Regions from separate parts of the Microbacterium sp. A8/3-1 genome, predicted to be linked through region 1. Evidence: riboswitches for the same ligand, from Rfam matches in the RefSeq annotation. Region 1 holds a riboswitch; each other region holds the start of a gene.
The links. Region 1 has a riboswitch for thiamine pyrophosphate ahead of thiM (hydroxyethylthiazole kinase). Riboswitches for the same ligand answer to the same signal wherever they lie in the genome.

Region 1 (2,258 bases):
GTCCGGTTTCGTGAGCGTGGGTCGGATGACCCCGACGCCGAGGTGGTCGACGGTGCCGAACGGCAGCGCGAGCACGGCCTCGAGGTGCGCCGGGCTGTTCGCCGTCAGCCCGATGACCGCATCCGGGCCGAGAGCCTCACGGGCGCGGAGCACCGAGGCATCCCCCTGTCCGAGATGCACGCCGTCCACCCGCGCCCCGCGTTCCCGGGCCGCGATCGCGGCGTCCAGACGGTCGTTCACGACGAGCAGAGCACGACCGTCTATCGCGTGCGAGAGATCGACCAGCTGGTCGACGATCTCGGCGTCGGTCGCGGCCTTGTCACGCAGCTGCACGATGCGCACGCCTCCGTCGACCGCCTGACGCACCGTCTCGACCACACCGCGTGCGCCGCAGAGCGCGGGGTCCGTGACGAGATAGAGCGAGAGATCGGCGTTCACAGCGCGCCGCTTTCGACACGGGCGGCGGCGGCGAGATCGGCCGCGCTCACCGCGGAGAGGGCATCGAGCAGGGCGACGGCGAAGCTGCCCGGCCCCGTCGACCGGAGCGCGGCCTGCTCCGCCGCGATCGTGTAGACGAGGCTGGCCGAGGCGACGGCGGTGAACGCGTCGACACCCGCACGCCCGGCCGCTCCGAGGAACGCGGCCATCACCGCGCCGAGCGCGCAGCCTCCGCCCGTGACGCGGGTGAGCAGCTCATCGCCGTTCGCGATGCGCAGCACGCGCTGCCCGTCCGTGATCAGATCGACAGGACCGGAGACGGCCACCACACTCCCGAAGCGCGCCGCGAGCGACAGAGCCGCATCGGCTGCGGCATCCGTGCTGTCCGTCGCATCCACGCCGCGGCCGCCCGCGCTGAGGCCCGCGAGCGCGAGGATCTCCGAGGCGTTGCCGCGGATCGCGGTGGGACGCTGTGCGACGAGTTCCTGCGCGAGGGCGGTGCGCACGGGCAGCGCGCCGATGGCGACCGGATCGAGCACCCAGGGAGTGCCTGCTGCCGTGGCCCCGGCGACAGCCTCGACACTCGCCGCACGCTGCTCGGGCGTCGGGGTGCCGAGGTTGATCAGCAGGCCGGAGGCGACCCCGGCGAACATGCCGGACTCTCCGACGATGTCGACCATGGCCGGTGCCGCCCCCACGGCGAGCAGCACGTTCGCCGTGAAGCCGGTGACGACGGCGTTGGTGATGCAGTGCGTCAACGGCGGAGCCTCGCGCAGCACCCCCAGCAGTGTCCCGGCCGAAGCCGCGAGGTCGATGGTGGATTCCGGACGCAGACGATCGCTCATGGGCGACATCCCTTCGCTAGTACGAACTAGATCAGGTTCGACGGGTCTGTTCTCAGCCGCGGATGCGGCACCCCGTGTCACTGCTCGAAGTCTAGCGACCGAGCTCGGCCAGCAGCGCGCGCTCCTCTGTCCTGGTGAGCCCGGCGCGGCGGATGCGGTCGCTCCCGCGAGTCCGCTCGTCGGCGACCACATCCGCGATGGTCTCGGCGAGCGGGCGGAGCGTGCCACCGGTCGCGTGAAACCTCGCGCTCGAACGAGTCATGAAACCGGTCGCCTCCGCCGGGAGCCAGAGCGGCAGAGAGCGCTCCCCCATCCAGTACTCGACGCCCTGCGCGAGCAGCCACTCCTCGGTGGCGATCACGGTGTCGCCCGTGTGTCCGGATGCCGCACGCACGGACTCCAGCACGTGGCCGAGCGGGCTCGCGTCGCCGATCGTGTTGACGGAACCGCTCACGGTCGCGGCGACCACATAAGCGGCGAGGTCATCGACGTCGATGACCTGCACCGCGCGGCCATCGACCGGAGGCAGCAGCACCGGTTCATCGCCTGCTCTCGTGAACGCGGCCGCCCAGTAGCCGAACCGGTCGCTCGGGTCACCGGCGCCCACGATGAGTCCCGGCCGCACGACGAGCGCACGCTCGCCCAATGTCTCGACGGCATCTTCCGCCCCGGCCTTCTGCGCGCCGTACTCGTACTCGTCGCCCGGCTGGGCCGGCGGATGCCGGGGCGCGGACTCGTCCGCCCCGACCGTCTCGTCGTCGGCGTAGACCGACATCGACGAGACGTACGTCCAGCGTGCGGCGCGATCGCCGAGCGCGTCGACGGCGCCGGTGACATGCGCGGCCTTCGAGGAGATATCGACCACGTGATCCCAGTCCCGCACGGTGAGCCCGGTGTAGACCTCCGGGTCATCGCGATCACCCTGTACGAGCTCCGCACCATCGGGCGCGGCCCGCTCACCGCGCGCGAGGCAGG
Region 2 (2,258 bases), 2.0 Mb from region 1:
CGCGTTCTCCAGCCCCTGCAGCGCCCGCGCGACTGCGCTCAGCACCGCCGGGTCGCACATCCCCGGCTTCCACCCCAGACCTTCGACGAGCCGCTCGGCCTCCGTCAGATCCAGCGCGTCATCCATCGGCGGAGTGATCGCCCCATGTGCCGCGCCCAGGAGCAAGTGCGGACTCTCCGGCGGATCATCCAGCGCCGCCAGCACCCGCCGCGTCTCGGCGATGCTCACTCCCGCGTCGAGCAACGCCCGGATCACCCGCAGCCGCTCCACATGCTTCTCGCCATAGGCGGCCTGGGTCGGCGCGCTGCGCTCACCCTCGGGCAGCAGCCCCTCGCGCAGGTAGTACTTGATCGTCGGCACGGTCACGCCCGTCTGGGCTGACAGTTCGGAAATTCTCATGGCCACCTCTTGACTTCGATAGTAGCGCTATCCATTATAGATAGTGAAGCTATCCAATCAGGAGGAGTCATCATGTCGAAAGTCATCACGGGCCGCATGACCCACCGCCACGAGGGCGAGCTCGTCGTGTTCCACATCGGGATGCAGATCAACCGCTGGTGGCGACCCGACCTGTGGCTGCCGACCTTCTTCGCCATGCCACCGATGCTGCGCGAACTCTCCATCGACCCCGACTCGGGCATGCTCGGCTACCAGCTGCTGTTCGGATCCGGCGGACCCTATGTCGTGCAGTACTGGTCATCGGTCGACAAGCTCTACGCCTATGCGTCCAGCCCGTCGCAGGAGCACCGCCCCGCCTGGACCCGCTTCAACAAGATGGCGCGCAAGGCTCCGGGCGCGGTCGGCATCTGGCACGAGACCTTCCTCGTCGATCGCGCCGAGAGCGTGTACGTGTCGACGAAACCGATGGGGCTGCCGAAGGCGACGGAGATGGTCGAGGTTGGCAAACGGCAGGATCGGGCGCAGGCGCGGTTCGCGGAGGGGCGGACGGTGTCTGGCCAGGCGCAGTCCCCGGAGATCTTGAGCGAACCGCGCCTCCCCTAGACTTCCTTCCAACCACAGGGGAGTCCCGGCAGGGACTGAGAGGGCGCTGACGCAGCGCCGACCCTCACACCTGATGCGGGTCATGCCGCCGTAGGAAGTCGAGTCATATGTCGCGCCTCATCATCGAACCCGAAACGTCCTCTCGAGCACGAAAGGCCGTCCGCGGCGGATTGCTCGGCAACTTCGTCGACCAGGTCGATATCTTCCTGCCGGTGATCGCGCTCGCCCCCGCGGCCGCGGTCGTGCTCAGTCCCGACCCTGCTCAGACTGGCCTGATCTTCGTCGCCACCCTGTTCGGACGCCCGCTCGGAGCCGCCATCTTCGGAAGCCTCGCCGACCGCTACGGCCGCACGAGCACCACCAAGGTCGCGATCGCCGGCATCGCGATCACAACGCTCTTGATCGCCCTGATCCCGAACCACGACCTCGGTGGTGAAGCAACCCTCTGGGCGTTCGTCGCGCTCCGTTTCGTCGGAGGCATCTTTCTCGGTGGCGAATACTCCGCGGCGATCCCGCTCGCCATGGAATGGTCTACTCCACGCCAGCGCGGCCTGCTCAGCGGCGGCATCATGGCCATGTCCCCGCTCGCGAACTCATTCATCGCCGCGCTCACCCTGACGCTCCTGCAGGTGCTCGGAGCCGACGACTACGCGATGTGGGGATGGCGGATGCCGTTCATCGCCGGCGCCCTGCTCGCGGTGGCGATGCTCGGCTACTACTCCGTCGGGGTCCACGACTCCCCCGTCTCGACGAGCGTCCGCCACCGCACCCGACCTCTGTCCGACATTCTGATCGGACCGTTCCGCCGCCAGCTCTGGCAGGCGTTCACGCTGATGACCGGCCTCTGGCTGTTCACGCAGATGGCGATCCCCGTGCTCACCGGCCTGCTGAGCGAAGCACCCCAGATCGGCCCGACCACCGTGCCGCTCATCATGCTGGTCGCCACCCTCGTCTCGGCTGCGGCGATGATCGCCAGCGGTGCAATCTCGCAGCGGATCGGACGGCGCCGCTTCTTCGTCGCCTTCGGAGGCCTCGCGATCATCGCCGCTCCGCTGGCCCTCATGTGGGCGATGTCCGCGCAAGGCGCTGGCGCCGTGCTGGCCGTCACCGTCGTGCAGATCGTCACCGTGTCGGCCTACGGCCCGGTCGGCGCCTATCTCGCCGAGCGCTTTCCCGTTTCCGTGCGGTCGAGCGGATACGGGGTCGGCTACTCGCTCTCCATGGTGATCCCGGCGCTCTACCCGTTCTGGCTGCCC
Region 3 (2,258 bases), 1.2 Mb from region 1:
CGGCGAGCGCGGCTCCGTGATCGGCGAACACCTGATGCGGCGGGCCGTCCGCGAGCAGGCCCCCGTCGGCTGCGAGCACGATCACCCGTGACATCAGGTCGACCCAGACAGGGGTGCGGTGCTCGACCACGATCAGCGTCGCGCCGGTCGTGGCGACAGCGCGCTCGACGCTCGCCCGCACCTCGTGCACCCCCTCGGGGTCGAGGTTCGCGGTGGGTTCATCGAGCAGGAGGAGTCCGGGGCGCATGGCCAGCACGCCGGCCAGCACGAGCCGCTGCTTCTGCCCGCCCGACAGCGCCTTCGTCGCGCGGTGAAGCGGAACATCGAGGCCCACGGCATCCATCGCCTCGGCGACCCGGCCGGGGATCTCGGATGCCGCGACACCGAGGTTCTCGCAGCCGAAGGCGATGTCGTCGCCCACTTTGGACAGCACGATCCCGGCGTCCGGATCCTGGAGCACCAGGCCGACCTGTCCGCGCCGCGATTCGGGAGCGGCCCCGTCGATGAGCAGGGAACCGTTGCGCTCGCCTTCGTCGGCATCTCCGAGCACGCCGGCGAGTCCGGCGAGCAGCGTCGACTTCCCGGCACCGGAGGCACCGAGGAGGAGGACGCGCTCGCCCGGCTCGATCGTGAAGCTCACGTCGGTGACCGCCGGACGCTTACGACCGGCGTACCGCCACCCCCAGCCCGCGGCCTGCACGCGGGCCGGGGCGGCGACACTCACGCTCAGACCTCGCGCACGTGCTCTCGCCCGACGGCGAAGCGGCTCAGGGCACCGGTCACCGCCAGAGCGCGCACGAGCAGCCAGCCGAGCACACCCGCGAGGATCGCTCCCGACACGACGACGCTGACCAGGTAGATCGTGTTGAACTCGAACGACTTCAGGATGTTCGGCGAGCTGCCGTAGAAGAGCTCGAACACCCATGCGGCGGCGGCCGCACCCATGCCGGCGAGCGCGGCGACGACGATACCGAAGCGACGGTAGAAGAACAGGGCGAAGATGATCTCCGCGCCGAGCCCCTGGACGAGTCCGGAGAGGACGGTGGAGATGCCCCAGACGTTGCCGATCAGCATCGAGACGATCGCGGCGACGAGCTCGACGACCAGGGCGGCACCGGGCTTGCGGATCACGAGTCCGCCGACGACTCCGCCGAGCAGCCAGATGCCGACGGCGATGCCGCCGAGGCCCGGTGTCAGGGCGTCGGCCGCACCGAACCAGGCGTAGCCGATCGTGTTCCAGCCCCAGAAGACCAGGCCGATCGCGACGCCGAGGACGGCGGCCACGACGATGTCGACGACGCGCCAGCGGTAGAGGCCTGCGGCGGGTGTCTGACCCTGCGTCTTCGTGGACGCGGATGTGGACGTGGACGTACTCATCTGAACTCCTCCCTGCGCTGGCATGACCCAGATCAGGTTCGACGGTCGAAGCGCGATTCGCTCCCTCTCAGCCCGGCTCGCCGGACTCCCGTGGTTGTGCTGACGATCCTACCGCGTCCCGACACTCTGTTTCCTCGGGGGCGCTCCGCCGCGATCGCCGCCGGGATTGGGTACCGTAAACGAGTGACCCCTTCTGATCCCGCCGACGAGGCGACGGGCGTCCTGGGCGATGGCGTCCCCACGGACGCCTCCCCCGACGCCGATCGCGCCGCGTTCCCGTTCGGGACGGATGCCGCCACGCGCACGCCGGACCAGGCCTCGGCCTTCGCGACCGACGCCCTGTTCGCCGGGGACGCTCCGCCGCCGTCGTCGACGCACACCTCGCCCCTTGCGGCCTCTGCCGTCGCGGTCGATGCCCTGTTCACCGCGGATGCGTCGCGTCCGCGGACCAGCTCCACCGAGGCCGACGCCGAGGTCGCATCCACCGAAACCGCAGCCGCCGAGAACGTCGCGGCCGCCGAGGTCACGGCCGCCGAGAACGTCGCGGCCGACAGCACTGTCGCTGTTGCGGAACCGCCCCTCTTCAAGCCGCGCGTCGATGCGCCGACGACGACGCTCCCTGCCGAGACCGCGACAGTGCCGGAGCCTCCCGCGCAGTGGGCCGATGAGGCTGCCACCGCCACGGCCCTGACCTGGGTCGACAGTTCCGCCGTCGCGCAGCATACGACCGTGGCGACGCTCGACGAGGACGCCGAGGACGAGCAGGCGGACGGGCTGCTGCGGGACGCCAACCTGCGGCCTGCGATCGCACGTCCCGGACTGCTGGTGCCGCTCGGAGTGCTCGCCGGGGTGATCGCCGCATATGCGGGAACGACGCTGCT

Region 2: linked by a shared signal. The riboswitch ahead of ABS642_RS13420 (MFS transporter) and the one ahead of thiM (hydroxyethylthiazole kinase) in region 1 are both predicted to bind thiamine pyrophosphate.
Region 3: linked by a shared signal. The riboswitch ahead of ABS642_RS17260 (ECF transporter S component) and the one ahead of thiM (hydroxyethylthiazole kinase) in region 1 are both predicted to bind thiamine pyrophosphate.

Annotation. Positions count from the first base shown of each region.
Region 1 is NZ_CP158357.1:241,839-244,096, reverse strand. Features, by position in the region: gene thiD (bifunctional hydroxymethylpyrimidine kinase/phosphomethylpyrimidine kinase) at 1-438, opposite strand, end outside; gene thiM (hydroxyethylthiazole kinase) at 435-1,283, opposite strand; TPP riboswitch at 1,275-1,368, opposite strand; gene ABS642_RS01260 (NAD-dependent epimerase/dehydratase family protein) at 1,375-2,258, opposite strand, start outside.
Region 2 is NZ_CP158357.1:2,745,903-2,748,160, forward strand. Features, by position in the region: gene ABS642_RS13410 (MerR family transcriptional regulator) at 1-399, opposite strand, end outside; gene ABS642_RS13415 (DUF4188 domain-containing protein) at 472-1,002, shown strand; TPP riboswitch at 1,009-1,116, shown strand; gene ABS642_RS13420 (MFS transporter) at 1,110-2,258, shown strand, end outside.
Region 3 is NZ_CP158357.1:3,523,097-3,525,354, reverse strand. Features, by position in the region: gene ABS642_RS17265 (ATP-binding cassette domain-containing protein) at 1-730, opposite strand, end outside; gene ABS642_RS17260 (ECF transporter S component) at 727-1,377, opposite strand; TPP riboswitch at 1,368-1,479, opposite strand; gene ABS642_RS17255 (D-alanyl-D-alanine carboxypeptidase) at 1,561-2,258, shown strand, end outside.